Regions from separate parts of the Streptomyces sp. NPDC088762 genome, predicted to be linked through region 1. Evidence: riboswitches for the same ligand, from Rfam matches in the RefSeq annotation. Region 1 holds a riboswitch; each other region holds the start of a gene.

Region 1 (9,993 bases):
TGCCGTCGCCGGTGCTCTCGCTGTTGTTGCCGCAGCCGGTGACGAGGGCCAGCGTGACCGCGGTCAGTGCGAGGAGGGAAGGGATGCGGACGCGGGTGCGCGCCATGGGCTGGTTCTCCGTTCGGAAATGAGATGGACGGCGAGGACGAGTGCTCCCGCCGTCAGGACGAGGACCGGGCCCGGTGGCCAGTCGAGCCACAGGGCCAGGAGGAATCCCATCAGGTTCACGGTCACGCCGATGCCGATCGCCCACAGGGTGATCGACCTCAGCGAGCTGCCCAGCCGTCGGGCGGCGAGAGCGGGCAGCAGGGTCAGGGCGTCGACGAGCAGCGCCCCGGTGAGCTTGATGGCCCCGGCGACCGCGACCGCGACCAGCACCAGCAGCGCTGCGGTCAGGGCTCGTACGGCGACGCCGGAGCACTGGGCGAGTTCACGGTCGTACAGGAGCAGGCCGATGTCGCGGCGCTTCCACCAGAACAGGCCGGGCACGAGCACGGCGAGCAGGCCCAGGACGACGAGGTCGGGGGTACCGACGGACAGGATCGATCCCCACAGGAGGGCGAACGCCCCCGACGCGTTGACCCCCGACACGGCGAGCAGCAGCAGTGCGCCCGCGATGGCCAGGCTCATGAGCAGCCCCATCGCCCCCGAGAGGCCGTCCGGGGTGCGGGCGAGGGGTGCCACGCCCGCGCCGGCCAGGGCGCAGGCGACGAGCGCGCACAGCATCGGGTCGAGCCCGGTGAGGAGGCCGACGGCGATGCCCAGCAGGGCGACGTGCATCATCGCGAACCGCACCGGCATGATGTCGAGCCCGACGATGACGACCCCGATGACCGGCAGACCGATCGCGGCGAGCAACAGGGCCGCCCCGGCCCGCTGTACGGGTACCAGCTGGAGCAGGGCGCCGATATCGGCGGTGGCGAGGGTGGTCACCGGACCTCCCGCAGACGGCCCGCGGCCATCTCGAGCACCCGGTCGCACCGGTCCGCCAGGGCCCGGTCGTGGGTCACGACGACGAGCGTCACCGGCAGCGAGGTCAGGACATCGGCGGCCTCCGCCTGCCCGTCGAAATCGAGCGCGGCCGTCGGCTCGTCGGCCAGCAGCACCTCCGCGCCCGCGGCCACGCAGCCGATGGCCCGGGCCAGGTACATGCGCTGCAACTGGCCCCCGGACAGCGTGTGCAGCGGCCGCCCGGTCAGCCGGCCCACCCCGAGCCGGTCGGCTGCCTCGGAGGCGTCGTCCGGCGCGGCGCTGCTGGCCAGCAACTCCCCGCCGAGCAGCGGGAAACGGCCGGCGGCGGGCTTCTGGGGGATCCAGGCACAGGCCCGGCGCCGCCAGGCCCATTCCGCCGACGTGCGCGTGTCCCGGCCGCCGACCAGGATCGAGCCCGCCACCTGGCGGTGGAGGCCGAGAACCGCGCGCAGCAGGGTGGTCTTGCCCGAACCGTTGGTTCCGGTCAGCGCGACCCGCTCGCCCGCTGCGATCTCCAGATCCACGTCGGCGACGGCCTCCACCCGGCCGTGCCGGCAGGCGACTCCCCGCATCCGTACATCGAGCCCGCCCATCACACATCCTTCGATCGTTCGCTGCTGTGTGGAGGCAGGCTGTGCCGACCTCCACACAGCGGTAGTCGGACGGTGCATGCGAGGAGTTCCCGGGCTCCGGATCTTTTCGCACGGGCATTGAAGCGGCGCGGTATGCGCAGGCCGTACGGCCGGTCAGCGGTCCGCTGCGACGGTGTAGCCCGCCTCGGAAATGGCCTCGCGGATCAGGTGGTCGTCGAGGGAGACACCACTGACGGTGACGGCCTGCCCGGCGAGGTCGACGACGACGCCGTCGACCCCGGGCACCTGGGTGACCTCATCGGTGATGTGGTTGACGCAGTTGCCGCAGGTCATGCCGGTGACGTGGTAGCGCTGCTCATCCATGCTTCTCTCCTTCGTCGGGTTGTTGAGGGGCGGAGGCCGGGCGGGCCCTACCGGTGCAGGCTCCTGGACCACCGGCCTCTCTCAGGTAGTCGTAGCGATGTGCCATCTGGTTTCCGTCTTTTCCCGGCGGCTGGGCGCAGCGGGAGCACGGCGGTCGTCGGCCGTGCTCCGATCCGGTGCGAGGCTGGCGCTTGCCCGCCTCGTCGAACGGGAATTCCCCTCACGTCCGGGGTGCGGGTGGCGGGATGCCGTTGCGCGGTCGGACGCGACTACGGAAGGCACCTGAGATGACCGATACCAATTCCCTGGAACCGTGGCGACGTTCTGTGGCAAGTGTGACTGCGGTTGCCCGCAGTTGTTCGTCGACGAATCCGCCCCGGTGGAGCGCCGGGTCGTGATCACCGACGACTTCGGGCAGCGGGTGGAGATGAGCGCCGACCAGTTCGGCTCCCTCGTGGAGGACGCCAAGGCGGGCAAGCTCGACTCCGTCGCGGCGGCCTGACGCGCCGGAGGTCCGGCCCGGACCGTTCAGCTGCCGGGCCGGACCAACAGTGCCACCGCCTCGACGGGGCCGCTGTGCCGGAAGTGGAGCACGAACGGGACGGCGTCGCCCGGCTGCCAACCCGCACGTGCCCGCACCATCACGTCGAGATCGAAAGGAGACATGACGAGCGTGCCCCCGGCCGGCAGGCGGACCGGGCCGGTCATGCCCATCGAGTGGGCTCCTGGGGCGGCTGTGTTGTGCCTGCTCAGCATCGCCTGCTCCACGGCCGGCGAGGTCACGGAGAGGAGTTCGTCGTCCGCCCCGCCCGTGTTGGAGATCCCGAAGAACGCCGCAGTGTCCTTCCTGTCCGCGTAGGGAGCGAAGACCCGCGCGTCGGTCACCTCGATCCGCGGCGGGCTCCCGGCAGCCCCTGACGAAACCCAGGCGGTCAGTCCGCACAGGGCAGCCAGACAGGCGATCACCGGAACGGCCGCGGCCAGGTAGGCCTCGCGCAGCCGGGTGCGGACCGGGAGCCGGTGGGCCGCGTCGTCCGGTCGGTCGGCGGAAGTCATCGGACGGAGCCCCCTCGGGCGCGACGCGGGCGGGACGATCCGCCCCGATCCGGGCTCCAGCCCCTGAGACGAAGGCTGTTGCCCACGACCAGCACCGAGCTGGCCGACATCGCGGCGGCGGCGATCATCGGGCTCAGCCAGCCCACGGCCGCCAGCGGCACGGTGACCAGGTTGTACCCGAAGGCCCACACCAGGTTCGCCCGGATCGTCGCCAGGGCCCGCCGGGCCAGGCGGACCGCGTCGGGCATCGCTTCGATGCCACCGCGTACCAACGTCACGTCGGCCGCGCCGATGGCGACGTCCGTACCACTGCCCATGGCGATGCCCAGATCCGCGCCCGCGAGTGCGGCGGCATCGTTCACCCCGTCACCGATGACGGCGACCCGTCGGCCCTCCGCCTTCAAGTGCGCGACGAGTTCGGCCTTGCCTTGCGGGGTGCAACCGGCGTGCAGCCTTGTGATGCCCAGTTCCGCCGCGATCGCCCGGGCAGGCGCCTCACGGTCTCCCGTGGCGAGGATCGGCTCCACTCCGAGCCGGCGCATCCGCTCGACGGCCCGGTAGCTTCCCGGCCGCAGGACGTCCCCGAGCGCGAGGAGCGCGCGAGCGGTGCCGTCGACCCGTACGACGACCGGGGTGAGCGCCGCGGATTCCGCGGCGACCAGCGCTTTCGCCAGTACCTCCGGCAGCTCGCCCGCGGGGGCGCCGACCTCGACCACGTGCCCCTCCACCCGGCCGGTCACGCCCGCACCGGGCGTGGCCCGGAAGTCCTCGACCGGTGGCAGCACTTCGTCCGGCCGTGCGTGCCGTGCGTGGGCGGCCAGGGCGCGGCCGACAGGGTGCTCGGAGCCCTGCTCGACCGCCCCGGCCAGCCGGAGCACCGCATCGGCGTCGAAACCGTCCGGTGCCACCGTCAGCCGTGCGACGCTCATGATCCCCGTGGTGAGCGTGCCCGTCTTGTCCAGCACGATCGTGTCGATGCGGCGCAGGGACTCCAGTGCCCGCGGTCCACGCACCAGAATGCCGAGTTGGGCGCCGCGGCCGGTGGCGGCCAGCAGTGCGGTGGGTGTGGCGAGGCCCAGTGCGCAAGGACAGGCGACGACCAAGACGGCTACCGCCGCCGTGATCGCGGGCTGTGCGTCGGCTCCGGCTCCCAGCCAGAAGCCGAGTACGGTGACGGCTACCGTCAGGATGACGGGGACGAAGACCCCGGCCACCGCGTCGGCCAGCCGCTGGGCCGCCGCCTTGCCCGCTTGGGCGTCGGTGACCATACGGGTGATGCGGGCGAGCTGGGTGTCCGCCCCGACGGCGGTCGCCCGGACGACGAGCAGCCCTCCCGCGTTCACCGCCGCGCCCGTCACCCCCTGACCCGGCCCGACTTCGACGGGATCGCTCTCGCCCGTCACGAGCGAAAGGTCCACGGCGGAACTCCCCGAGACCACCACACCGTCCGTGGCGACGCGCTCGCCCGGACGGACGATGAACTCCTGCCCCACGTTCAGCCGGTCGACAGGGATGCGCCGCTCCCGCCCGTTCTCCCGGACCGCAACATCCTTGACGGCCAAGGCGGACAGCGACCGCAGGGCCTCCCCGGTGCCGTGCCGGGCCCGCTCCTCCAGGAAACGCCCCGCCAGCACGAACAGCGGCACGCCCACGGCCGCCTCCAGATAGACGTGCGCGACACCACCGGTGGCCGACGGCCACACGGTGAAGGGCATCCGCACGTCCGGAACTCCCGAACCACCCAGGAACAGCGCGTACACCGACCAGGCGAATGACGCGGCGACCCCGAGGGAGACCAGGGTGTCCATCGTGGTCGCCGAGTGTCGAAGGCCCCGTACGGCACGCTCGTGGAACGGCCAGGCGCTCCAGACGACGACGGGAGCGGCGAGCACGAAGCAGAGCCACTGCCAGTTGCGGAACTGGAGGGCCGGGACCATGGACAGGACGAGCACGGGGACGGAGAGCAGTGCGGTGATCAGCAGCCGCTCATTCGCGCGGCGCCCGTCCCGCTCGGCCGGCGTCGCCTTCGCGTCCTGCTCGGGGGAGGCGGGCGGCGGATCGGGTAGGGCGGCGGTGTAACCAGCCCTCTCCACGGCCGCCACCAGGTCGCCCACCGTGACCTCGGCCGGGTGGCGTACGCGGGCCTGGCCCGTCGCCAGATTGACCGTGGCGGTTACACCGGGGATCCGGCCGAGGCGCTTCTCCACACGGTTCACGCAGGCCGCGCAGGTCATGCCGCTGACGATCAGGTCAGTGCCGACCCGGTCCGTGCCGGTCATGGCGACCGTCTGACCCGCGGTCATCGCGGCCCTCCCGAGTGCGCGCCGCCCGAACCACCGTGGCCGTGGCCGCCGGAACTCCCGTTCTCCACGGGCACGGTCTCGTCGGCGTGCATGCCGGGCGCGACCGGACCGGCCAGCGAGCCGACCCCGTAGGAGACGGCGAACACCAGGACGAGCAGGGCGAGGAACCCCGACAGGGCTGGTGGCGGAGCCCAGCGCCTCCGGGAGGGGCGCGATTCACCGGGAGTCTGCTGCTGTCGGGCCATCGTCGCTCCTGAACGGGCCCCTGGCAGGTGCCCCTCGCCTGTGTCCGTTCCGTGCTCGGGGCACGGTGACCTGCCCGTGCGGGTGCTTGGGCAGGCGCTTCCTGGCAGGTAGTCGTCGCCACCCGGGCGGGAGTTCCCGACGTAGCTGGTCTCATCCAGGCGTGCGAGGAGGTGCGTTGACGACTCCGAACGGTACGTGGACGCTCGGGGTGGCCGGCGCCGTGCCGTTCAGGTGCGAGACCTGGTCGTCGAAGAAGATGTGCGGATCGAGGGCGCGCATCACGGCGGCTTTGTCGATGCCGCCGAGGAAGAACGCCTCGTTGACGCGAAGTCCCCACTGCTTGAGACTCCGCACGGCACGTTCATGCGCGGGGGCGTCCCGGGCGGTGACCAAGGACACCCGGAGGCGGGGTTGATAGGCGGGATCCTTGCGGCGCTCTTCCTCTTCGCGGCGCTGGATGCGGTTGATGCCTGAAAGGAAGTCCTTCAAGGGGCCGGGGTCGTGCGGGGTGGTCGCGTTGAGGACTTCGTGTGCGCGGAACTCGTCGATGCCGGCGCTTTGGTAGATCCGCTCGGAGGAGTCGCCGGCCAGTACGCCGTCGAAGTCGAAGGCGATGCGGAGCTCTTGGTCGGCGTCGTCATCGACCCGTTCTGTCTTGAGTACATGGCCCGCCGGCATTCCGTCGGCCACTGCTGCGCGCACGTCCGAACCGTTGGCCGACAGGAACAGGGACATGTTCAGAGCGGGCATGAAGCGGTGTGTCGACCGACCCTGCCGGAACACGGCCCGGCTGATGTGCAGGCCGTGCGCCGCGATGGAACGCATGACGCGGAGCCCGGTGTCCGGGTCGTTGCGCGACAGGATGATGACTTCGACCAGCGGATCGAGGGGCTCTGCGAGGTCGTTCAGCGACAGCAGGCGCCGGACGAAGGGGAAGGCCACGCCCTTGTCCAGGACGTCGTCCACGTGGGCCTCTTGGTAGGCGCGATACGCGTCCTCACCTTGCTCCCGGAACACCGCGTCGCAGTCGGTGAGGTCGAACAGGGCGCTGGAGGCGATCCCTATGACGAGGCGGTCGGACAGGTCGTACTTCATCTCGCCCCCTGCTGGCACACGTGCAACATTGAGAGCATTATCGCCTTTTCGAATATGCCGAAAACATGTTCGGCTACTTCGTGGGGGTGTGAGTGAACGCCGCGCAAGAGGGCGGTCGTCGGCGCCGGACGCGGCGCGGTGGGAAGAGGATCTGCCAGGCATGACCGACCGGTCGGGCCTGCTGGAGCCGCTCGGCAGTCAGCTGTGCTCCCGCGGGCCTGTCTCGTGTGAGTGTCCGAATGATGGACGACGGTCGTCGCGTAGCGGGCGCTCGGCCTACTCTGGCCGGTGCAGCTGGTTCGCCCCGTCCGCCAGGCGGGATGCGTCGTAAGAGGGAACCCGGTGGGAATCCGGGACTGCCCCGCAGCGGTGAGCGAGAACGACCGCCGTCATACGCACTGGGACCGGACAACGGTCCTGGGAAGCGACGGCCAGTAGGTGCCCGCCGGGAAACCCCGGTAGGCGTGCCCGCGAGTCCGAAGACCTGCCCGTTGCCCGCACCCGGACGGTTCCGTGTGCGGATATCCCGGTGACCTCGTGGGCGGGTCGGCGTACACAGCGAGCGGCACGTGCGGGCATTCGTCCCGTGGTGGGGGCCGCCCGTTCTGTCGTTCCCTTCGCGTCCGCGTCCCGTCGCCGGGATGTTCCTGGAGACATCTCGCGAAGGAGAGATCCGTGACAGCCAAGCCCGCAGCCGCGGCAGTACGAGCCACCGTGTACGGCTACCCCCGCCAGGGGCAGAACCGCGAACTGAAGAAGGCCGTCGAGGGCTACTGGAAGGGCCGCGTCACCGCCGACGCCCTCCGGGCTACCGCCGCCGAACTGCGCCGTTCGAACTGGCAGCAACTCGCCGAGGCCGGCATCCACGAAGTACCGACCGGTGACTTCTCGTACTACGACCACGTCCTGGACACCAGCGTCATGGTCGGCGCTGTCCCCGCCCGCCACCGGGAGGCGGTCGACGCGGACGCGCTCGACGGCTACTTCGCCATGGCGCGAGGCACGCAGGACATGGCCCCGCTGGAGATGACCAAGTGGTTCGACACCAACTACCACTACCTGGTGCCCGAACTCGGTCCCGACACCGTGTTCACCGCGAACCCCGCCAAGCAGGTCGCCGAACTCGAGGAAGCGGTCGCGCTCGGGCACACGGCCCGCCCTGTCCTGGTCGGCCCGATCACCTACCTCCTGCTGGCCAAGCCCGCTCCGGGCGTGGACGCGGACTTCGAGCCGCTGACGCTGCTGGACCGGCTGCTCCCGGTTTACGCCGAGGTGCTCGCCGCACTGCGGGCGGCCGGAGCGGAATGGGTGCAGCTGGACGAGCCCGCCCTGGTGCAGGACCGCACCCCGGCCGAGCTGAACGCCGCGGCCCGCGCCTACCGCGACCTCGGCGCCCTCACCGACCGACCCAAGCTCCTGGTCGCCTCCTACTTCGGCCGCCTCGGCGAGGCCCTCCAGATCCTCGCCGCCTCGCCCGTCGAGGGCCTCGCGCTCGACTTCACCGACACCGGCGCGGCCAACCTCGCCGACCTCGCCGCCGTCGGCGGCCTGCCCGGCAAGCGCCTGGTGGCAGGCGTGGTCAACGGCCGCAACATCTGGATCAACGACTACCAGAAGTCCCTGACCACCCTCGGCACTCTCCTCGGCCTTGCCGACCGGGTGGACGTCGCGGCGTCCTGCTCCCTCCTGCACGTTCCCCTGGACGCCTCGGCCGAGCGCGACATCGACCCGCAGATCCGGCGCTGGCTGTCCTTCGCCCGCCAGAAGACCACCGAGGTCGCCACGCTCGCCCGCGGCCTGGCCCAGGGGACCGGCGCCATCACGGCGGAACTCGCCGCTAACCGCGCCGACCTCGCTTCCCGTGCGAGCTCAGCCCTCACCCACGACCCCGCCGTCCGGGCCCGGACCGCGGCGATCACCGATGCCGACGGACGGCGCTCCCAGCCCTCCGCGGAGCGGGCCGTCGCCCAGCGGGCCCGCCTGGGGCTGCCGCTGCTCCCCACGACCACCATCGGGTCGTTTCCGCAGACTGACGAGCTCCGCGTGGCCCGCGCGGACCTGAGGGCCGGACGGATCGACACCGCCGGCTACGAGGCGCGCATCAAGGGCGAGATCGAGGAAGTGGTCTCCTTCCAGGAGAAGACCGGCCTCGACGTCCTGGTGCACGGTGAGCCCGAACGCAACGACATGGTGCAGTACTTCGCCGAGCAGCTCACCGGCTACCTCGCCACGCAACACGGCTGGGTCCAGTCCTACGGCACCCGCTACGTCCGCCCGCCGGTGCTGGCAGGGGACATCTCCCGCCCCGAGCCGATGACTGTGCGCTGGACCTCGTACGCGCAGTCCCTGACCGTGAAGCCGGTCAAGGGCATGCTCACCGGCCCGGTCACTATGCTCGCCTGGTCCTTCGTACGAGACGACCAGCCGCTCGGCGAGACCGCCAGGCAGGTGGCGCTCGCGCTGCGGGACGAGGTGAACGACCTGGAGGCGGCCGGGACGGCGGTGATCCAGGTGGACGAGCCCGCACTGCGCGAGACCCTGCCGCTGCGCGCCGCCGACCACGCGGACTACCTGGCCTGGGCCACCGAGTCCTTCCGGCTGACCACCAGCGGGGTCGGGCCGAATACCCAGATCCACACACACATGTGCTACGCGGAGTTCGGCGACATCGTGCAGGCCATCGACGACCTCGACGCCGACGTCATCAGCCTGGAAGCCGCGCGCTCACACATGCAGGTCGCCCGCGAACTCGCCGCCCACGGCTATCCCCGCGAGGCCGGCCCCGGCGTGTGGGACATCCACTCACCGCGCGTCCCGAGCGCTGAGGAGGTCGCCGGTCTGCTGCGTACCGGTCTGGAGGCCATCCCGGCCGAGCGGCTGTGGGTCAACCCCGACTGCGGACTGAAGACCCGCGGCTGGACCGAGACCCGTGCCTCCCTGGAGAACCTGGTCTCCGCCGCCCGTGAGGTCCGAGCCGGTCTCGTGGGCGAAAACGCCTGACGGATACGGCCCGGGGCCGGACACGACGTCGTGTCCGGCCCCGGGCCGTCGAGCGCCAGTGTGGATCTGGCTCAGCCGAGAGCCGACGCCGTGCGGGGCGCGGGCGCTTCCGCACCGACGGTGTCGGTGCGGGTGGCCAGCAGTCGCTGGGCGAGGACGCCGAAGACGATGGCGAACACGGTCCACAGCACGACCTGGACGGCGATGGACGCGACCCGGAATTCCCACAGCAGGGCGGCGGGGAACTCGGGCTTGACCGCGTCGGTGTTGTCCGGGAGGACGAGGAAGGCCAGGCTGGCGGCGACGACGAAGCCGGCGCCTGCGGTCAGGGTGGCGTTCCAGTTGCCCAGGCGGGGCGCCAGGCG
Region 2 (9,993 bases), on a different contig from region 1:
GACGATCGAGACCTCGCTGGCCACCCCGCGCGAGGCCGGCCTGCTCGGCACCGACGTCGGCCTGCCGATGCTGATGCTCTCCCGGCACTCGCTGGACGCGGACGGGGAGCCGGTGGAGTGGGTGCGGTCGGTGTACCGCGGCGACCGGTACAAGTTCGTCGCCAGGCTCAAGCGCCCCGCAGTCTGAACAGGACCGTCCGCATACCGGAATGCGGACGGGGTCTTACGTCGGCCGGGCAATTCCCCGTAGATTCCCTGCGCTTACGCAGATGATCGACGAGGGGACGAGTGCCATGCCGAAACCGGAATCAACCGGAACACAACGGGACGCGGCGAGTCCGGCCACCACGCCGGGCTCGCCTTCTCCGACGTCCCCCGCCTCGCCGAAGTCCATCGCCGTGTGGGTGCTCGTCGGACTCGTCGGGGCCCTCGGCTGGGGCGTCCTGGCCCTCTCGCGCGGCGAGGAGATCTCGGCCGCCTGGCTGCTCGCCGCCGCGCTGGGCTCGTACGCCATCGGCTACCGCTTCTACGCGCGCTTCATCGCCCACCGCGTCCTGAAGGTGGACAAGACCCGGGCCACCCCCGCGGAACGCCTTGACAACGGTGTCGACTTCCACCCCACCGACCGGCGGGTGCTCTTCGGCCACCACTTCGCCGCCGTCGCCGGCGCCGGCCCGCTCGTCGGACCCGTGCTCGCCGCGCAGATGGGCTACCTGCCGGGCACCATCTGGATCGTCGCCGGCGTGATCTTCGCGGGCGCCGTCCAGGACATGGTCACGCTGTTCTTCTCCACCCGCCGCGACGGGCGTTCGCTCGGCCAGATGGCGCGGGACGAGATCGGCCCGGTCGGCGGAGTCGCCGCCCTGCTCGCCGTGTTCACCATCATGATCATCCTGCTGGCGGTGCTCGGGCTGGTCATCGTCAACGCCCTGGCGCACTCCCCGTGGGGCGTCTTCTCCATCGGCATGACCATCCCGATCGCCCTCTTCATGGGCTTCTACCTGCGCGTCCTGCGGCCGGGCCGGGTCACCGAGGTCTCCGCCATCGGCGTTGCGCTGCTGCTGCTCGCCATCGTCGCGGGCGGCTGGGTCGCCGAGTCCTCGCTGGCTTCCACCTTCACCCTGGAGAAGGAGACGCTGGTCCTCTGGATGATCGGCTACGGCTTCATCGCCTCGGTGCTGCCGGTGTGGATGCTGCTCGCTCCCCGCGACTACCTCTCCACCTTCATGAAGGTCGGCACCATCGGGCTGATGGCGGTGGGCGTGGTCATCGCCATGCCGACCCTGAAGATGCCCGCGGTCACCGACTTCGCGGCCCGCGGCGACGGCCCGGTCTTCGCCGGGTCGATGTTCCCGTTTGTCTTTATCACGATCGCGTGCGGGGCCCTGTCCGGCTTCCACTCGCTGGTCTCGTCGGGCACCACCCCGAAGATGATCCAGAAGGAGACCCAGGTCCGGGTCATCGGCTACGGCGCGATGCTCACCGAGTCGTTCGTCGCCATCATGGCGATGATCGCGGCCACCATCATCGAACCCGGCCTGTTCTTCGCGGTGAACTCCCCCGGCGGCGTCATCGGCACCACGGTCCAGACGGCCTCGGAGGCGGTCACCCACTTCGGCTTCGCCATCAGCCCGGAGGCCCTCGCGCAGGCCGCGAAGGACGTCGAGGAAGCGAGCCTGCTCTCCCGTACCGGTGGCGCGCCCACGTTCGCACTCGGAATGTCGGAGATCTTCTCGTCCGTGATCGGCGGCGCGGGAATGAAGGCCTTCTGGTACCACTTCGCCATCATGTTCGAGGCGCTGTTCATCTTGACGACCGTCGACGCCGGCACCCGCGTCGGACGGTTCATGCTCCAGGACACCCTCGGCAACGTGCACAAGTCGTTCAAGAACGTCAGCTGGAAGCCTGGCGTGTGGCTGGCCAGCGCCCTCGTCGTCGGCGGCTGGGGCTACTTCCTGTGGGTCGGCATCAAGGACCCGCTGGGCGGCATCAACCAGCTCTTCCCGCTGTTCGGCATCGCGAACCAGCTGCTCGCGGCGGTGGCCCTGGCCGTCTGCACCACCCTGCTCGTCAAGTCCGGCCGGCTGAAGTGGGCCTGGGTGACGGGTGTTCCCCTGGCATGGGACGTGGCCGTCACGCTCACGGCGAGCTACCAGAAGATCTTCTCGGAGGACGTGAAGGTCGGCTTCTTCGCGCAGCGCGACAAGTACCAGGGCGGGATCGACGCGGGCAAGGTGCTGCCGCCCGCGAAGAACATGGACGACATGCACACCGTGGTCACCAACGCCACGGTGGACGGCGCGCTGTCGGCGCTGTTCGCCATCCTGATCGTCATCGTGCTGGCCGACGCGGCCCGGACCTGCCTCAAGGCCATCAGCAGCCCGGAGTCCGTGAAGCTCTCCGAGGTCCCGTGGACCGAGTCCAAGATCATCGCTCCGGCCGGGCTGATCCCGACCGCGCAGGAGAAGGCGGAACTCGCCGCGGCGGGCCTGGACTCGGGCGGTGGACGGGTCAAGGAACCGGCGGCGTCATGAGCCTGCGCGGCGCACTGGCGCGGGCCCGGTACTACGTACGGGAGTTCTCGGGCGAGGCGGCCTACGACCGGTACGTCGCCCACGCCCGTTCCCACGACCCGGACGCGGAGGTCCCGAGCCGCCGGGAGTTCGAACGGGCCCGCACCGACGCCCGCGAGGCGGACCCCCGCGAGGGCTTCCGCTGCTGCTGAGCACCATCCATACCGAAGGCCCCGCCGCTGCACGCGGCGGGGCCTTCGGGTTCAGCGCACCCAGTCCTTGAGGACTTCGGTCTGGAGGGTGATGCCGACGAGGTCGGGCAGTTCGACGTCCTTGCCGTACGGCACGGTGTGAACCAGTTGGTACCGCTGCCCGTTCGGTTCGCTGTAGACGGAGACCTCGCACTTGTGCCGGTCGATCAGCAGGTACACCGGGATCCCGGTCTCGGCGTAGGCTCGGGGCTTCTCGACGCGGTCGCGCCGGTGGGTATCGGAGTCCCAGGATGGCACCTCGACCGCCATGAGGATGGGGGCGGGGTCCACCCAGTCTCCCTGGCCGGCGAACGCCTTGGAAGGCGCCAGCACCGCGTCCGGAATGGCCCGTCCTTCCCGGTACTCCTGGGCCTTGATCCCCTGCCCCCCGTGCAACCAGAGCTCCGGCCGGTACTGCATGCAGATCCGCGTGAGCCACTGGATGATCATCTGGTGGTCGCCGTCCGGCATGGCCTTGCTCCTGATTACCCCGTCGATGAATTCAAGCCGCGTCCCCTCCCGCTCGCGGGCCGCTATCCGCGCCACGGCCTCGAAGTCCTCGGTCAACATGTGGGGCCGGTAGGGCATCACGGTCATGCCTCGCTCACCTTCTTCGACGGTGCTGTCTCCGACGGTAGCGCCGGACCCTGACACCCGTCCGGCACACTCGGCCGCATGGACATCGTGATCAGAACAGCCGTACCCGACGACTACGCCGAGCTGGGCGACATCACCGCGCAGGCCTACCTCGACGACGGGCTCCTGGACCACAACGAGGACGACTCCTACGAGCGGGCGCTGCGCGACGTCGCCGGCCGGGCCGCCGACGCCGAGGTGCTCGTCGCCACGCTGGACGGCGTACTGCTGGGCGGTGTGACCTTCGCCCCGCCCGGCAGCCGCATGGCCGACATCGCCGGGCCCGGCGAGGCCGAATTCCGGATGCTTGCGGTGGCACGTGCCGGTCGCGGCCGGGGCGTCGGCGAGGCCCTGGTGCGGGCCTGCGTCCAGCGGGCGCAGGCCATCGAGGGCGTGACCCGCCTGGTGCTCTCCACCCAGGCCCAGAGCCCCGCCGCGCACCGGATCTACGAACGGCTGGGCTTCGCACGGACCCCCGAGCGGGACTGGTCGCCCGTCCCCACGGTGCCGTTGCTGACCTACGCGATGCAGCTGGGAGTACCGAACCAGTAGCGGGCCGACACAACATGTGGGGGGTCGCGCGTCAACCGCCCCCCACATGTATGCTCATGGCTGCTGTCGCCGCAGGGGAATCCGGTGCGAATCCGGAACTGTCCCGCAACGGTATGAAGTACACCCATGGGTGCACACGCAAGTCCGAAGACCTGCCGACAGCGCGCCCGGCTCGACCGAACCGGGTGCCGACACGTCCGGGCCTCGCGGTTGGGCCGGTGGACGCCATGCGGTGTACGCGCCTTCGGCACGCCCGCATGCGCCTCCCCGCGCCCTGCCCGCCGACGGCCGGGCCGAGCGAGGGAGAGCTCCCGCCGTGACCATCGCGCCTTCCGCACCGCGCGCCGAGTCCGCTTCTGGCGACACCACCGAAGGCCCGGGGGCCACGCTGCTGCGTACCCTCACCGAGCTGACGGCCGACCTCCCCGACACCGACCCCGGCCGGGTCGCCGCCGCCGCGCTGCGCGGCCGCAGCTCCGCCGCCGACGAGGCCGAGCTGCGCGGGCTGGCCACGGAGGCCGCCGCCGGTCTGATCTCCGAGGACCCGGCCTACTCCAGGCTCGCCGCCCGGCTGCTGACGCTGGCCGTGCGGGACGAGGCCGCCGGCCAGGGCTCCACCTCCTTCTCGGCCTCCGTCGAGGTCGGCCACCGCGAGGGGCTCATCGCCGACCGCACGGCCGCGTTCGTACGGGCCCACGCGAGCCGCCTGGACTCGCTGGTGGAGCACTCCCTCGCGGAGGGCGCCGACGACCGCTTCGGCTTCTTCGGCCTGCGCACCCTGCACAGCCGCTACCTGCTGCGCCACCCGATCACCCGCCAGGTCATCGAGACCCCGCAGTACTTCATGCTGCGCGTGGCCTGCGGTCTCGCCGCGGACGAGTCCGTCGGGGCCGTCGAGGAAGTGGCCTCGCTGTACCGGCTGATGAGCCGCCTCGACTACCTGCCGTCCTCCCCCACGCTCTTCAACTCCGGCACCCGGCACCCGCAGATGTCCTCCTGCTACCTGCTGGACTCCCCGCTGGACGAGCTCGACTCGATCTACGACCGCTACCACCAGGTGGCCCGGCTCTCCAAGCACGCGGGCGGCATCGGCCTCTCGTACTCCCGCATCCGCGCCCGTGGTTCGCTGATCCGCGGCACCAACGGCCACTCCAACGGCATCGTCCCGTTCCTGAAGACCCTCGACGCCTCCGTCGCCGCCGTGAACCAGGGCGGCCGCCGCAAGGGCGCCGCCGCCGTCTACCTGGAGACCTGGCACGCGGACATCGAGGAGTTCCTGGAGCTCCGCGACAACACCGGTGAGGACCAGCGCCGTACGCACAACCTGAACCTCGCCCACTGGGTGCCGGACGAGTTCATGCGCCGCGTGAACGCCGACGCCGAGTGGTCCCTCTTCTCCCCGGCCGACGTGCCCGAGCTGGTGGACCTGTGGGGCGACGCGTTCGACGCCGCCTACCGCAAGGCCGAGGCGGACGGCCTGGCCCGCAAGACCATGCCCGCCCGCGACCTGTACGGCCGGATGATGCGCACCCTCGCGCAGACCGGCCAGGGCTGGATGACCTTCAAGGACGCCTCCAACCGCACGGCGAACCAGACCGCCGAGCCGGGCACGGTCGTGCACTCCTCGAACCTGTGCACCGAGATCATCGAGGTCACCAACGACGGCGAGACGGCCGTCTGCAACCTCGGTTCGGTCAACCTGGGCGCTTTCGTCGTGGACGGCGAGATCGACTGGGAGCGCCTCGACGAGACCGTCCGCACCGCCGTCACCTTCCTCGACCGCGTGGTGGACATCAACTTCTACCCGACCGAGCAGGCGGGCCGTTCCAACGCCCGCTGGCGCCCGGTGGGCCTGGGCGCCATGGGCCTCCAGGACGTCTTCTTCAAGCTGAAGCTGCCCTTCGACTCCCCCGAGGCGAAGGCCCTGTCCACCAAGCTCTCCGAGCGCATCATGCTGGCCGCGTACGAGGCCTCCTGCGACCTCGCCGAGCGCAGCGGCCCGCTGCCGGCCTGGGAGCAGACCCGCACCGCCCGCGGTGTCCTGCACCCGGACCACTACGAGGTCGAGCTGAACTGGCCCGAGCGCTGGGAGGCGCTGCGCGCCCGCGTCGCGAAGAGCGGCATGCGCAACTCGCTGCTCCTCGCCATCGCCCCGACGGCGACGATCGCCTCGATCGCGGGCGTGTACGAGTGCATCGAGCCGCAGGTCTCCAACCTCTTCAAGCGCGAGACGCTGAGCGGTGAGTTCCTCCAGGTCAACGGCTACCTGGTGGAGGAGCTGAAGCAGCTCGGCGTGTGGGACGCGCAGACCCGCGAGGCGCTGCGCGAGTCCAGCGGCTCGGTCCAGGGCTTCGGCTGGATCCCGGCCGAGGTCCGCGCGCTGTACCGCACGGCGTGGGAGATCCCGCAGCGCGGTCTGATCGACATGGCGGCGGCCCGCACCCCGTTCCTCGACCAGTCGCAGTCGCTGAACCTGTTCCTGGAGACGCCCACCATCGGCAAGCTGTCGTCGATGTACGCGTACGCCTGGAAGCAGGGCCTGAAGACCACGTACTACCTGCGCTCGCGCCCGGCGACGAAGATCGCCCGCGCCGCACAGGCCGCCACCCCGGTGGCGCTCCCGCAGGCCGTCGACGCCGACGCGCTGGCCTGCTCCCTTGAGAACCCCGAGTCCTGCGAGGCCTGCCAGTAATGAGCACCACCCAGTCCGACAAGAACCTCCTGGACCCGGGCTTCGAGCTCACGCTCCGCCCCATGCGCTACCCGGACTTCTACGAGCGCTACCGGGACGCGATCAAGAACACCTGGACCGTGGAGGAGGTCGACCTCCACTCGGACGTCGCCGACCTCGCCAAGCTGACGCCGGCCGAGCAGCACATGATCGGCCGCCTGGTCGCGTTCTTCGCGACGGGCGACTCGATCGTCTCCAACAACCTGGTGCTGACGCTCTACAAGCACATCAACTCCCCGGAGGCGCGCCTGTACCTGTCGCGCCAGCTGTTCGAGGAGGCCGTGCACGTCCAGTTCTACCTGACGCTGCTCGACACCTACCTGCCCGACCCGGACGACCGCGCGGCGGCCTTCGACGCGGTCGAGGAGATCCCGTCCATCCGCGAGAAGGCGCAGTTCTGCTTCAAGTGGATGGACTCGGTCGAGAAGATCGACCGGCTGGAGACGCAGGCCGACCGCCGCCGATTCCTGCTGAACCTGATCTGCTTCGCGGCGTGCATCGAGGGCCTGTTCTTCTACGGTGCCTTCGCCTACGTGTACTGGTTCCGCTCGCGCGGCCTGCTGCACGGCCTGGCCACCGGCACCAACTGGGTGTTCCGGGACGAGACCATGCACATGAACTTCGCCTTCGAGGTCGTGGACACGGTCCGCAAGGAGGAGCCCGAGCTCTTCGACGACGCCCTGCGGCAGCAGGTGACCGACATGCTGAAGGAGGCCGTGGAGGCGGAGCTGCAGTTCGGCCGCGACCTGTGCGGTGACGGCCTGCCGGGCATGAACACCGAGTCGATGCGCGAGTACCTGGAGTGCGTCGCCGACCAGCGCCTGGTCCGCCTCGGCTTCCCGCCGGTCTACGGCTCGCAGAACCCGTTCTCCTTCATGGAGCTCCAGGGCGTCCAGGAGCTGACGAACTTCTTCGAGCGCCGGCCGTCGGCCTACCAGGTCGCGGTCGAGGGCACGGTCGACCTGGACGAGGACTTCTGAGCCCTTCGGGCCTTCGATCGGCCGGCAGCTGCTCCGCGCAGTTGCCGGTCGATCCTGCGTTCACGGGCCACTCCGTACAGGGAGGGGCCGAGGAGGAGGGCGGCGACGGCGAGGACGACGAGGTAGTTCAAGAACGTGTGCATGACTCCACCCTCGCCGGACCGACGAAGATCAGACAGTGGCAGGACTGTCATGGAAGAGCGAATTACTGCCACACTGGAGCCATGCCTCTCAACAACGTCGCCGTGGCCGTGGTCAATGGGGTCGCCCCCTTCGAGCTGGGCATCTTCTGCGAGGTCTTCGGGATCGACCGCAGCGCGATGGGCCTTCCGACGTACGACTTCGCCGTCTGCGCGGTCGAGGACAATCCGCTGTCCGTCGGCGACGGCCTCTTCGGCCTCACGCTCCCCCACGGGCCCGAGCGGCTGGAGACGGCGGATCTGATCTGCCTGCCCGCCGACCGGGAGGCGCCCACCCGCGACTACCCCGAGGCGCTGCTGGCCGCCCTGAACCGGGCCGTGGAGCGCGGTGCGCGGGTGCTGAGCGTGTGCAGCGGCGCCTTCATGCTGGGCGCGGCCGGGCTCCTCGACGGCCGGCGCTGCACCACGCACTGGATGCACGCGCCCGCCCTGATGCGCCGTTACGCGGGGGCTCTGGTCGACCCGGACGTGCTCTACGTCGACGAGGGCCAGGTGATCACCGCGGCCGGCACCGCCTCGGGGATCGACGCGTGCCTGCACGTCGTGCGGCAGGAGCAGGGCGCGGAGGTGGCCAACACCATCGCGCGGCGGATGGTCGTACCGCCGCACCGGGACGGCGGGCAGGCCCAGTACATCCAGCGCCCGCTCCCCCGCACGGCCTGCGACACGGTGGGCGAGGTGATCGGGTGGATGGCCCGGCACCTGGACGAGGAGATCACCGTCGAGCAGCTCGCCGAGCGGGCCCACATGTCGCCCCGGACCTTCGCCCGCCGGTTCCTCCAGGAGACCGGGACGACCCCCTACCAGTGGGTCCTGCGGCAGCGGGTGATGCTGGCCCAGGAACTGCTGGAGTCCACCGACGACACGGTCGACGCGATCGCGGGCCGCAGCGGCTTCGGGAACGCGGCGGCGCTGCGCCACCACTTCCTGCGCACCCTCGGCACCACCCCGAACGCCTTCAGGCGCACCTTCCGCGGGCCACGGGCCGTGGCCTGAGTTGCACCACCTGGCCGAGAACCATAGAACAGTTGACCCAAACCAAGCCCCTCCGTAGTCGATCGATGTCGTACCGTGATGACGCCTGGCCTGACCGCCCCGCACAGCGCCCGGCCGGACACCCTTCACGACAGCCCAGGGGGGCCCTGCATGTCCCGTATCTCCCGCACCGTCACCGCCGCCGCGTTCGCCGTTCTGCTCCTCGGCGGTACGGCCGCCACCGCCTCGGCGGACTCCGGCTGGGGCTCGGCGCCCGCCGGCCTCGGCGCCAAGCCCGCCACCATCGGCTGGGACGCCACGCCTGCCGACAGCGGCTGGGGCACCGCGCCCAAGTAGTCCGGGCGACGCCACGCGGAAGGGCCCGCTCCGATCCCGGAGCGGGCCCTTCCGCTGCGTACCGCGGCCGGCGAGATCAGTCGTTCGGGACCGTCTCGTAGCGCGGGGTGCCCTCTTCCATCTGGCGCAGGGCGTCCTTGCGGTCCCGCTTCGAGAGCCGGTCGATGTACAGGTAGCCGTACAGGTGGTCGGTCTCGTGCTGGAGGCAGCGCGCGAAGTAGCCGGTGCCGCGCACCTTGATCGGGTTGCCCTCGGCGTCCTGGCCCTCGACCTCCGCGTAGTCGGGGCGGGCCAGGGAGGCGTAGGCCGTCGGGACCGACAGGCAGCCCTCGTTGGAGTCGTCCAGCACCCGCGCGGCCGCCGGCAGCTCCACGAGCTTCGGGTTGACCACGACACCGGTGTGCCGCACGCCGTCGTCGTCCGGGCAGTCGTAGACGAAGACCTTGGCGTCCACGCCGATCTGGTTCGCGGCCAGACCCACGCCCTCGGCGGCCTTCTGGCTGGCGAACATGTCGTCGATCAGCTGCGCCAGCTCGTCCCCGAACTCGGTGACGTCCTTGCACTCGCGGTGCAGGACCGGGTTGCCGACGACGGTGATCGGGCGGGCGGTACCGCGCTCACGGTGGGCGAGCTCGCGCGCGGCGCAGTCCTCCGTGTCCACGACGTACCCGTCGTTCACGATCTCGACAACCTCGTTCTCCTGCTGCGACATGTCCGCCGTACGCCTTCCGTAAGTCCGGTCACCGGTGGTCGCCAATGGCCACCGATGTGCCCGTACAGCCTACGGCCCGGTTCAGC
Region 3 (9,993 bases), on a different contig from region 1:
CGGGATCGTCAGCGCGTACTGGCGCGGAACGCCGGCGTTCGCCGTGTCCTTCAGGCTGAACCGCTCGTCCTCCAGCACCTGCTTGGCCAGCGTGTAACTGCTCACCAGCCACGCCTGGTCACCGGTGAGGGTCCGGACCCTGGCCACCGGAGCCTTCTCGCGGAGCCACGTGCACTCCTCCGGAAGCACGTCACCGCGCCGCGAGAGCGGGAAGTCGAGGAGCGGCTGCTCCTGTTGCCCCCGGCCCTCAAGCTGCTCGACGCTCATCGACGATCCCTTCGGTTGGTGCGTGGTTCACGGTGTTCGTGTTCTTCCCGGAGCCCTCGCCGCCGGCGGGCCGCTCGGCGGCCTCGGGCCGGACGACGGCGTACGCCTGGTTGCGGGTCGCGCGCAGACCCCCGCCGCGCGCGTAGAGGACATCTGTCAGCGGCATCTTCACGTGGTAGGCCGCCACCGACGACGGCACGTCCAGAATGCTCGGGGTGTCCACGAAGAACGGCAGCTCGGCCGCCATGTAATCGAAACAGACCTGCAACTGTTCGTCTGTGATGGATTCACCTTCCGGCAACTTGGAGCCGACAAAGTGCAAGGCCATCTTCTCGCAGCCCTTGCGGAATTCGTCGTCGGTCTCCAGGAAATGCAGAACGCGCCGGTGCAGTAGTTGGTAAACGGGGTTCGATTGGAACTCCGAAAGTGCCCTCACCCGGATCTCGGCCTGTGGTGGTCCTGATTCATCCACACCCTTGAGTATGCGACGCCGGACCGCCTTGATCTCCTTCGTCGCACGCTTCTCCGCGTGCTCCCGGGTGTAGCCGAAAGCGGCGAACATCCGGTCCACGTGGAGGTCCGCGTAGACGAAGTCGACCTGCGCGAAGCGGGTCGTGGCCCACTGGGCGAGACTGGTGATGCGCTCGGAGCTGAAGTAACTGTTTCCAGGACTCACTCCGATGAGCACATGGTCGCCGTCTTCCCAGATATGGCGGCAAGTGCGGGTGAAGGGCAGAACTTCGAATGATGTATCAGCTGTGATCGTCACCTGTGATCGCCCTTGTTGCCGCTTGTCCCTGGGAGCCCTGCGCTCCTGGTGTGGCGGCAATGTCGGTACGTTATGCCGTGCTCCCGGAGCGTGACAAGTGGGGGCTGGATTTGTTGGCTGGAATTATCGCTTCCGCATGACGGAAAAGGTGATTTGAATTTCTGTCTGCCGCTCGAACGGGACCCGAGGCGGGGGTGGCCCGGGAAGGCCGCTACCCTGAGCCGGTCAACAAGCACCAAGAAGGGGTGGACCCAGTGGCGGACATCGACAGCGCGAAGACGACCTTCGAGCGGTTCGACAAGGACGGCGACGGCTTCGTCACCGCCGACGAGTACCGCGAGGCCATGGCCGCCATGGGCGACCTGATGGTCACCGGCCCGGTCGCGGAGGCCGTGATCGCCGCCAAGGACACCAACGGCGACAAGCTGCTGAGCTTCGACGAGTTCTGGGCCTCCCTGAACAAGTAACGCCCGCGCCGCCGCGCCCCCTCCCCACGGCCTGCCGGGGCGGGGGCGCGGCGCGGTGGACACCGGCCTAGGCGCCCTCCATGTCCTCGACTTCGGAGAGGGCCTCCTCCAGCCAGTGCAGCCAGAACGTCTCCAGGGCGATCCCGCCGTGCAGGACGAGCCGCCGCAGCCGGTCCTCGACGGCGTCCCGTTCCGCCGGGAAGTCCTTCTCCTCGATGGCCTCGTACTGGGCCAGCTGGCGCCGGTGCAGCTCCAAGTGGCGGCGCAGTTCGGGCCCGAGGCCGTGCGGCCCGACGACGCCGGCCGCCCGGATGCGCAGCAGCAGCGGGTCGCGCATGGGCTTGGGGTCCTGGCTCTCGCCGACCCACCGGGCCAGCTCCGCGCTGCCGGCGGGCAGGACCTCGTACTCCTTCTTCTGCCCGCGGACGGGGGCGTCGGTCGGGAGCGCGCGGATCAGGCCGGAGTCTTCGAGGCGGCCGAGCTCGCGGTAGATCTGCTGGTGCGTCGCGGACCAGAAGTATCCGATGGACTTGTCGAACCGCCGGGTCAGCTCCAGCCCGGACGAGGGCTTCTCGAGCAGGGCGGTGAGGATGGCGTGCGGCAGGGACATGCCGCCATCCTAGGTTTGCGGGGCCCTGCCGCCTGCCGCCTGCCGCTGCGCGGGGGCTTCCCCACCCCGCCCCTTCCCGAAACCGGGGGCTCCGCCCCCGGCCCCCGCCCCGGGGCTCCGCCCCGGACCCGGGCGGGGGCTCCGCCCCCGAACCCCCGCGCCTCAAACGCCGGCGGGGCTGGAATTGCGCTCCGCGCATCGGGGCCCGGGGCCCGGGGGTCGGTTACCGCCAGGTGGTCAGGGAGTCCGGGGTTCGGGGGCCCGGGGCGTTCGCGGTGAGGAAGCCGTGGGTGCGGAGGAAGGACGTGACCGCCGGGGCCCACGCCTGGCGCAGGCCCGCCGAGGACAGGAGTTCGGGGTCCGCGAGGAGGGACCCAGCCGGCCCGGTCCGGATGCCCGACGGGGTCAGGACCGCCGCGTCGTCGGCCCAGCGGACCGCCAGCTCCACGTCGTGGGTGGCCATCACCACCGTGGTCCCGGCCGACCGCAGCCCGGCCAGCACGTCCAGCAGCCGTTCCTGCCCGTCGGGGTCCAGCCCGGCCGTCGGCTCGTCCAGGATCAGCACCCGCGGAGCCATCGCCACCGCCCCCGCGATCGCCGCCCGCTTGCGCTGCCCGTAGGAGAGCAGGTGCGTCGGCCGGTCCCGCAGCGCCGTAATGTCCAGCGCCGACAAGGCCGATTCCACGCGCTCGCGGACCTCCGCCACCGGCAGGCCGAGGTTCATGGGGCCGAAGGACACGTCCTGTTCCACCGAGGCCGCGAACAGCTGGTCGTCCGGGTCCTGGACCACCAGCTGCACCGCCGTCCGCAGCCGGGTCAGGCCGGCCCGGTCGTGGGCCACCACCTCCCCGTCCAGGCGCAGCGCGCCCGAGCCCGGCCGCAGCCCCCCGCTCAGAAGCCGCATCAGCGTGGTCTTGCCGCTGCCGTTGCGGCCCAGCAGGACCAGCGCCCGGCCCTCGGCGATCCCGAAGTCCACCCCGGACAGCACGGCGGGCCCGTCCTCGTACGCGTAGCCCGCGCCCACCAATTCCACCAACGGCCTCACAGGTACAGCTCCTTCAGTACGAGGGTCACGGCCACCAGGGCCGCCAGCAGCGCGCCGGACGTGGCCAGGAACCGCCAGGACAGTGCCGCGTCCGGTACGAGCACCCGCAGCGTGCCGTCGTAGCCGCGCCCGGCCAGGCCCGTCTGGAGCCGGGCCGCGCGGTCGAAGGCCCGTACGAAGGAGGTCGCGGCGAGCCCGGCCAGCGAACGCCACGCCGCGGCCCGCCCGGTGGTGCCCAGGCGGGCCGCCTGCGCCTGGCGTACGCGGGCGAGGGAGTCGAGCAGCAGGAAGCCGATCCGGTACATGACCAGGGCCACGTCCACCACCGGGGCCGGCACCCCCGCCCGGACCAGCCGCGGCAGCACGTCCGAGACGGGGGTGGTGAAGGCGAACAGCAGCACGCCCAGCGAGGCCGCCGAGGTGCGCAGCAGCAGCTCCGCGGCCTGCCGGGGCCCGTCGGGGGCCAGTGCGACGAACCCGTCGGGCCCGCCCACCGCGAACAGCAGCGGCAGCGCCCCGGTGAAGCAGAAGCCGAGCGGGATCCGGAAGGCCCGCCACAGCTGCCGCCCGGCCACCCCGGCGGGCCCGAGGAGCACGGCCAGGGTGGCGGCGGCGACCAGCGGCCCGCCCGGCCACGGAGGCAGGCACACCGCGGTGACGGTCAGCCCGATCCCCAGCAGGGCCTTCTCCAGCGGGTGGCGGCGGCGCCAGCGGCTGCTGTGGGCGGCCGCGTCGATCGGCAGCACCGCCTACGACTCCGCGGGGGACGGCGCCGCGGCGGCCGCTGCTGCCGCCGCCGCGCCCTGGCGGCGGCCCCTGCGGACGCCGAAGTAGTACGCGAGCACGCCCGCGCCCAGGGCCGCCTGGAGGGCGAACAGCGCCGACTCGATCTCCGCGGAGGGGGGTTCGTACAGCGGCGAGAACCACGGCTCGTAGTCCGGCTTCAGCTCGGTGATGGCCGATTCGGCCTGCCCGTCGGCGCCGGTGAAGGGCTCCTCCTTGCCCTCGCCCAGCCCCAGCGCGAGCGGGAGCACGGCCAGCGCCGCGACGAGGAGCAGCAGCAGGGTGTTGATCTTTGCGTTCCTGGACATCAGACCGTCGCCTCCTGCTTCGACGTACCCGGGGTGAGCTTGGCGACGCCCAGCCGGACCAGGTCCGACTTGCTCGACTGCATCAGCAGCCGCATCACGAGCACGGTCAGCAGGCCTTCGCTGACCGCGAGCGGGATCTGGGTGAGCGCGAAGATCTCGCCGAACTTCAGGAGCGAGCCGGTGAATCCGGTGGCCGCGTCGGGGAAGGCCAGCGCCAGCTGGACGGAGGTGACGCAGTAGGTGACCAGGTCGGCGAAGAAGGCGCCGAAGAACACGGTGACCAGCAGCGGCACACCGGCCTTGCGCAGCAGCCGGTAGATCCCGTAGCCCGCCCAGGGGCCGGCGATCGCCATCGAGAAGACGTTGGCGCCCAGGGTGGTGAGCCCGCCGTGTGCCAGCAGCAGCGCCTGGAAGAGCAGGGTGATGGTGCCGAGGACGGCCATGATCGGCGGCCGGAAGAGGATCGCCCCCAGCCCCGTGCCGGTGGGGTGGGAACAGCTGCCCGTCACGGAAGGGATCTTCAGCGCGGACAGTACGAAAGTGAACGCCCCGGACGCTCCGAGCAGCAGCGTGCTCTCCGGATTGGCCTTCACCTCGCGGGTGAGGGCGCGCACGCCGTGGACGACGAACGGAGCGGACGCGGCGCCCCAGGCGACCGCGTGCAAGGGGGGCAGGAAGCCCTCGGCTATATGCATGAGTGGGGAGACCTCTCCAGCACCTCGTGGATGGACGACGCGCCCTGGCCGGTCTCCTGGCTCACGGGTCTTGATGCCCGGACTCCGCCTTCCCGGGGCCGTGCGGTCTCCCGCGCGGGCCCAGTGGCTTCCCGCAAGAATGGAGCCGGACTTCCCGATCACAGTGGCGAGGGCCGCACCGGTTTCCCACCGGTTTCCCGAACACCAAGGCCCGATGACCCTAGTCGGCCGCGCGGACCGGTAACAACCCGCCCCAAACGCGCCGAACGGTGGCCGGATTCCACTTAATGGTCACTCCGCGGAATCACCGTGCCGCCTTCGGCACCAACGGCCCCCTCCGGAGCGGGAGTTCCCCCTGTCCGTGACTGCCCGGAACCGGCTGTCGCGCACCGCCGCGCTGTTCCGTACGGGCGCGCCCGCAGACGCGCACCCGTACGGGCGCGGCCCGGTGGCGGCGCGGCCCCGCCGCGCACAGGCTGGGGGCGTGGCTGCCGACTACTCGTACCCGGACCTGACCGCCCTCTACGTGAACTGCACGCTCAAGCGCTCGCCGGAGCCCAGCAACACCGAGGGGCTGATCGACAGGAGCCGCGCGGTCATGGAGTCGGCCGGCGTCCGGACCTCGCTCATCCGCGCCGTCGACCACGACATCGCGACGGGCGTCTGGCCGGACATGACCGAGCACGGCTGGGAGAGCGACCAGTGGCCCGTCCTCTACAGCCAGGTCATGGACGCCGACATCCTCGTGCTGTGCGGCCCGATCTGGCTCGGCGACAACAGCTCCGTGATGAAGCAGGTCATCGAGCGGCTTTACGCCTGCTCCTCGCTCCTGAACGAGCAGGGCCAGTACGCCTACTACGGGCGCGTCGGCGGCGCCCTGATCACCGGCAACGAGGACGGCGTCAAGCACTGCGCCATGAACGTCCTCTACAGCCTCCAGCACCTCGGCTACGCGATCCCGCCGCAGGCCGACGCCGGCTGGATCGGCGAGGCCGGACCCGGGCCCTCCTACCTCGACCCGGGCTCGGGCGGCCCCGAGAACGACTTCACCAACCGGAACACCACCTTCATGTCATGGAACCTCATGCACCTGGCCGCCCTCCTCAAGCGGTCGGGCGGGATCCCGGCCCACGGCAACCAGCGCTCGCTGTGGGACGCCGGCTGCCGTTTCGACTTCCCCAACCCCGAGCACCGCTGAGCCGTCCGGCCCCTCAGCAGCAGACGTTCCGGTGCGCGACGTCCAGGACGAACCGCTCCGGGTGGTGCAGCTTGTGGGTGCTGAAGGCCGGCTTGGACCCGAAGGCGGCGCCGAAGGTGACGTACCCCTCGAAGTCGCCGGTGAGGGCGAGACCCTTGAGCCGGGGCAGATCGATCGTGATGAGCTTCGGCCCGCGGTAGACGCTCCTGCCGTCGTCATCGTGAGCGGCGGCGGGATGCAGGCGGATCTGCAGGAAGAACGCCCCGGCGAGCGGGACGGGCTTGCCGGACCCGTCGTAGACGAGCCGGGAGACGGGGGTGACGGTGACCGGGGGAACGTGTCCCCGCAGGTCGATGACGATCCGGTCGTACGTGCAGTGTCCGCCCCAGCGGGCATTGACGACGAGCGGGGTCCGGGTGGTGCGGGCGCGGCTGTCGGTGGCGCCGGCCGTGGCGGCCGGAGCGGCGAGCGCGATCCCGGCGGTGAGCAGAACGCCCGTGGCCAGGGCGGTGACCTGCCGGCGGCGTGGGTGGTTCATGACGTCCCCTCGATTCTCGAGAGACGGGGACTGGTGTCACCATCTAGGACATTCCCGGCACACCCGTTGGTTGCACCCCGCGCGGACGGGTTGGCCGCGGGCGGTGGGGGAAGTGGGCGATCGCCGGTACGGGCCGCCGTCGAGGTGGCAGTGTGGGCGGGTGGGAAGCGGCCGTGCCACAGGGGAGAGCAGACGCCTCGTCTCAGATCGTCACGTCATGTCCTGGGCGCCCTCGTCCTCGCCCTGGCGGTCGCCGGGTGCGGTGACGGGGAGGAGCGGGAGGTGTCGCAGGAGGGGAAGGGCGGCTACCCGTGGGTGGCCACGGATGAGATCTGCAACGACATGCCGTACGGGAAGCTGGCGGATCCGCTCGGGGCGCGGCAGGAGGTCGCGGACCGCGCCGGGCGGTCCGGAGGGGGTGCGCCCGGGTTCACGTGCGTACAGCCGCTCGTCGAGACGGGCCCGGCCACGTGGAAGAACGTGAAGGTGGAGCTGGACTTCGCCTTCACCGAGAGCGTCGACTTCGCCAAGGACATCCACGCCAAGGACCGGGAGAACGTCGGCAAGGACATCGCGGACAGCGGTCTCGTCCCCGTGGAGAAGGTCGGGAAGGAGGCCTTCCGGTTCGGCTACGACAAGCCGGCCGACCTGCGGCAGGTACGGGAGCTCCACGTCCGGGACAGCAACCTGCTGTTCGACGTGACCGTGACCGCCGAGGCGCACACCCCTCCCACCCCCGAGAGCCTCAAGGCGCTGGACGCGGCCGTGGACGGCTTCGCCAGGGCGTGCCTCAAGGAGCTCCGGAAGTAGCCCCGGGATGCGGCGGGGGCCCGGCGCGCGCCGGGCCCCCGCGTAGTACCACCGCCTACGACCACCGCGCGAGCGGCGTCAGCACTCGATGACGTTGACCGCGAGACCGCCGCGGGCGGTCTCCTTGTACTTCACCTTCATGTCGGCGCCGGTCTCCTTCATGGTCTTGATGACCTTGTCGAGGGAGACCTTGTGGCTGCCGTCGCCGCGCATGGCCATCTTGGCGGCGGTGACGGCCTTGACGGCCGCCATGCCGTTGCGCTCGATGCAGGGGATCTGGACCAGGCCGCCGACCGGGTCGCAGGTCAGGCCGAGGTTGTGCTCCATGCCGATCTCCGCGGCGTTCTCGACCTGCTCCGGGGTGCCGCCCAGCACCTCGGCGAGGGCGCCGGCCGCCATCGAGCAGGCGGAGCCGACCTCGCCCTGGCAGCCGACCTCGGCGCCGGAGATCGAGGCGTTCTCCTTGAACAGCATGCCGATCGCGCCCGCGGCGAGGAGGAAGCGGACCACGCCGTCCTCGTCCGCGCCCGGCACGAAGTTCACGTAGTAGTGCAGCACCGCCGGCAGGACGCCCGCAGCGCCGTTCGTCGGGGCGGTCACGACCCGGCCGCCCGCCGCGTTCTCCTCGTTGACCGCCATCGCGTAGATCGTCGTCCACTCGCTGCGGTGCATCATCGGGTCGCCCTCGGTGCGCAGCTGGCGCGCCGTGGAGGCCGCCCGGCGCTTGACGCGCAGGCCGCCGGGGAGGATCCCCTCCCGGGACATGCCGCGGGAGACGCAGGACTGCATGACCCGCCAGATCTCCAGGAGGCCCTCGCGGATCTCCTCCTCCGTGCGCCAGGCCTTCTCGTTCTCCAGCATCAGCGAGGAGATCGACAGGCCGGTCTCGTTCGCCAGGCGCAGCATCTCGTCACCGGAGCGGAAGGGGTACTTCAGCACCGTGTCGTCGAGCTTGATCCGGTCCTCGCCGACCGCGTCCTCGTCGACGACGAAACCGCCGCCGACCGAGTAGTAGGTCTTCTCCAGCAGCGGGGCGCCCGCCTCGTCGTACGCGAAGAGCGTCATGCCGTTCGCGTGGTACGGCAGCGAGCGGCGACGGTGCAGGATCAGCTGGTTCGGCTCGTCGAAGGCGATCTCGTGGACGTCGCCTATCTCCGCGCCCAGCAGGCGCAGGCGGCCGCTCTTGCGGATGCGTTCCACCTCGTCGTCCGCCGTCTCCACGTTCACCGTGCGGGGCGAGTGGCCCTCCAGGCCGAGCAGCACCGCCTTGGGGGTGCCGTGGCCGTGTCCGGTCGCGCCGAGGGAGCCGAACAGCTCCGCGCGGACGGACGCGGTCTGGGCGAGGACACCGTCCTTCTTCAGCCGCGTGACGAACATGCGCGCCGCGCGCATCGGGCCGACCGTGTGGGAGGAGGACGGGCCGATGCCGATGGAGAAGAGGTCGAAGACGGAGATGGCCACTGGCGGACTCCCTTGTCTGCTCGTGGGGTGGGAGGGGGCAGGAGAGGCGGATCGTGCCGGGTAGGGCGGATTGCGCGGATTTTGTCCGACAGACGAGCTTAACGCGGCGAAATGAACGGCTTGGCCGCCGAACGGATCGGGAGGGGTACGGGCGCGTGTACGGGATCAAGGCGCGCCCGGGCATGGGAAGGGCCCGGCCCCGTACGAGACGCGGCCGGGCCCCCGGTCCGTCGTTAGAGCGACGGGTAGAGCGGGAACTTCGCGGCGAGCGCGGAGACGCGCGCCTTCAGGCCCTCGCTGTCAGTACGCCCGAAGGGAGAAGGCGCCTTCAGCGCTGCCGCGATGATCTCGGCGACCTCGGTGAAGTCCTCGGCGCCGAAACCGCGGGTGGCGAGCGCCGGCGTACCGATGCGCAGGCCCGAGGTGACCATCGGCGGGCGGGGGTCGTTCGGGATGGCGTTCCGGTTGACCGTGATGCCGATCTCGTGGAGCCGGTCCTCGGCCTGCTGGCCGTCCAGCTCGGAGTTGCGCAGGTCGACCAGGACCAGGTGGACGTCCGTACCGCCGGAGAGGACGGAGACGCCGGCCTCGGTGACGTCGGGCTGCACCAGGCGCTCGGCGATGATCTTCGCACCCTCCAGGGTGCGCACCTGGCGCTCCTTGAACTCCTCCGAGGCGGCGACCTTGAAGGACACGGCCTTGGCGGCGATCACGTGCTCCAGCGGGCCGCCCTGCTGACCCGGGAAGACCGCGGAGTTGATCTTCTTGGCCAGCTCCTGCGTCGACAGGATGACACCGCCGCGCGGACCGCCGAGGGTCTTGTGCGTGGTGGTGGTGACGACGTGGGCGTGCGGCACCGGGTTCGGGTGCAGACCCGCGGCGACCAGGCCCGCGAAGTGCGCCATGTCGACCATCAGGTACGCGCCGACCTCGTCCGCGATGCGGCGGAAGGCGGCGAAGTCCAGCTGGCGCGGGTAGGCGGACCAGCCGGCGACGATCAGCTGCGGCTTGGACTCCTTGGCGAGGCGCTCGACCTCGGCCA

What was found. Region 1 has a riboswitch for cobalamin ahead of metE (5-methyltetrahydropteroyltriglutamate--homocysteine S-methyltransferase). Riboswitches for the same ligand answer to the same signal wherever they lie in the genome.
Region 2: another riboswitch for cobalamin. It lies ahead of ACIP5M_RS19530 (ribonucleoside-diphosphate reductase subunit alpha); the one in region 1 lies ahead of metE (5-methyltetrahydropteroyltriglutamate--homocysteine S-methyltransferase).
Region 3: another riboswitch for cobalamin. It lies ahead of ACIP5M_RS18985 (energy-coupling factor ABC transporter permease); the one in region 1 lies ahead of metE (5-methyltetrahydropteroyltriglutamate--homocysteine S-methyltransferase).

What each region holds. Positions count from the first base shown of each region.
Region 1 covers NZ_JBIVKT010000006.1:49,015-59,007, reverse strand. Annotated here, with positions in the region: gene ACIP5M_RS16370 (metal ABC transporter solute-binding protein, Zn/Mn family) at 1-106, opposite strand, end outside; gene ACIP5M_RS16365 (metal ABC transporter permease) at 64-933, opposite strand; gene ACIP5M_RS16360 (metal ABC transporter ATP-binding protein) at 930-1,565, opposite strand; gene ACIP5M_RS16355 (heavy-metal-associated domain-containing protein) at 1,719-1,928, opposite strand; partial or broken gene ACIP5M_RS16350 (hypothetical protein) at 2,216-2,430, shown strand; gene ACIP5M_RS16345 (copper chaperone PCu(A)C) at 2,457-2,984, opposite strand; gene ACIP5M_RS16340 (heavy metal translocating P-type ATPase) at 2,981-5,287, opposite strand; gene ACIP5M_RS16335 (hypothetical protein) at 5,284-5,532, opposite strand; gene ACIP5M_RS16330 (5'-nucleotidase) at 5,684-6,628, opposite strand; cobalamin riboswitch at 6,907-7,135, shown strand; gene metE (5-methyltetrahydropteroyltriglutamate--homocysteine S-methyltransferase) at 7,304-9,628, shown strand; gene ACIP5M_RS16320 (CbtA family protein) at 9,700-9,993, opposite strand, start outside.
Region 2 covers NZ_JBIVKT010000008.1:25,970-35,962, forward strand. Annotated here, with positions in the region: gene ACIP5M_RS19505 (GntR family transcriptional regulator) at 1-187, shown strand, start outside; gene ACIP5M_RS19510 (carbon starvation CstA family protein) at 270-2,534, shown strand; gene ACIP5M_RS19515 (YbdD/YjiX family protein) at 2,531-2,725, shown strand; gene ACIP5M_RS19520 (Uma2 family endonuclease) at 2,777-3,361, opposite strand; gene ACIP5M_RS19525 (GNAT family N-acetyltransferase) at 3,440-3,952, shown strand; cobalamin riboswitch at 3,993-4,127, shown strand; gene ACIP5M_RS19530 (ribonucleoside-diphosphate reductase subunit alpha) at 4,269-6,644, shown strand; gene ACIP5M_RS19535 (ribonucleotide-diphosphate reductase subunit beta) at 6,644-7,663, shown strand; gene ACIP5M_RS19540 (hypothetical protein) at 7,615-7,806, opposite strand; gene ACIP5M_RS19545 (helix-turn-helix domain-containing protein) at 7,888-8,859, shown strand; gene ACIP5M_RS19550 (hypothetical protein) at 9,010-9,195, shown strand; gene def (peptide deformylase) at 9,272-9,907, opposite strand; gene ACIP5M_RS19560 (tetratricopeptide repeat protein) at 9,989-9,993, opposite strand, start outside.
Region 3 covers NZ_JBIVKT010000007.1:219,898-229,890, forward strand. Annotated here, with positions in the region: gene ACIP5M_RS18950 (cytochrome P450) at 1-267, opposite strand, end outside; gene ACIP5M_RS18955 (tRNA-dependent cyclodipeptide synthase) at 248-1,036, opposite strand; gene ACIP5M_RS18960 (EF-hand domain-containing protein) at 1,291-1,503, shown strand; gene ACIP5M_RS18965 (PadR family transcriptional regulator) at 1,571-2,113, opposite strand; gene ACIP5M_RS18970 (energy-coupling factor ABC transporter ATP-binding protein) at 2,337-3,158, opposite strand; gene cbiQ (cobalt ECF transporter T component CbiQ) at 3,155-3,904, opposite strand; gene ACIP5M_RS18980 (energy-coupling factor ABC transporter substrate-binding protein) at 3,908-4,249, opposite strand; gene ACIP5M_RS18985 (energy-coupling factor ABC transporter permease) at 4,249-4,944, opposite strand; cobalamin riboswitch at 4,973-5,168, opposite strand; gene ACIP5M_RS18990 (flavodoxin family protein) at 5,429-6,142, shown strand; gene ACIP5M_RS18995 (hypothetical protein) at 6,156-6,680, opposite strand; gene ACIP5M_RS19000 (hypothetical protein) at 6,963-7,490, shown strand; gene ACIP5M_RS19005 (L-serine ammonia-lyase) at 7,569-8,951, opposite strand; gene glyA (serine hydroxymethyltransferase) at 9,185-9,993, opposite strand, start outside.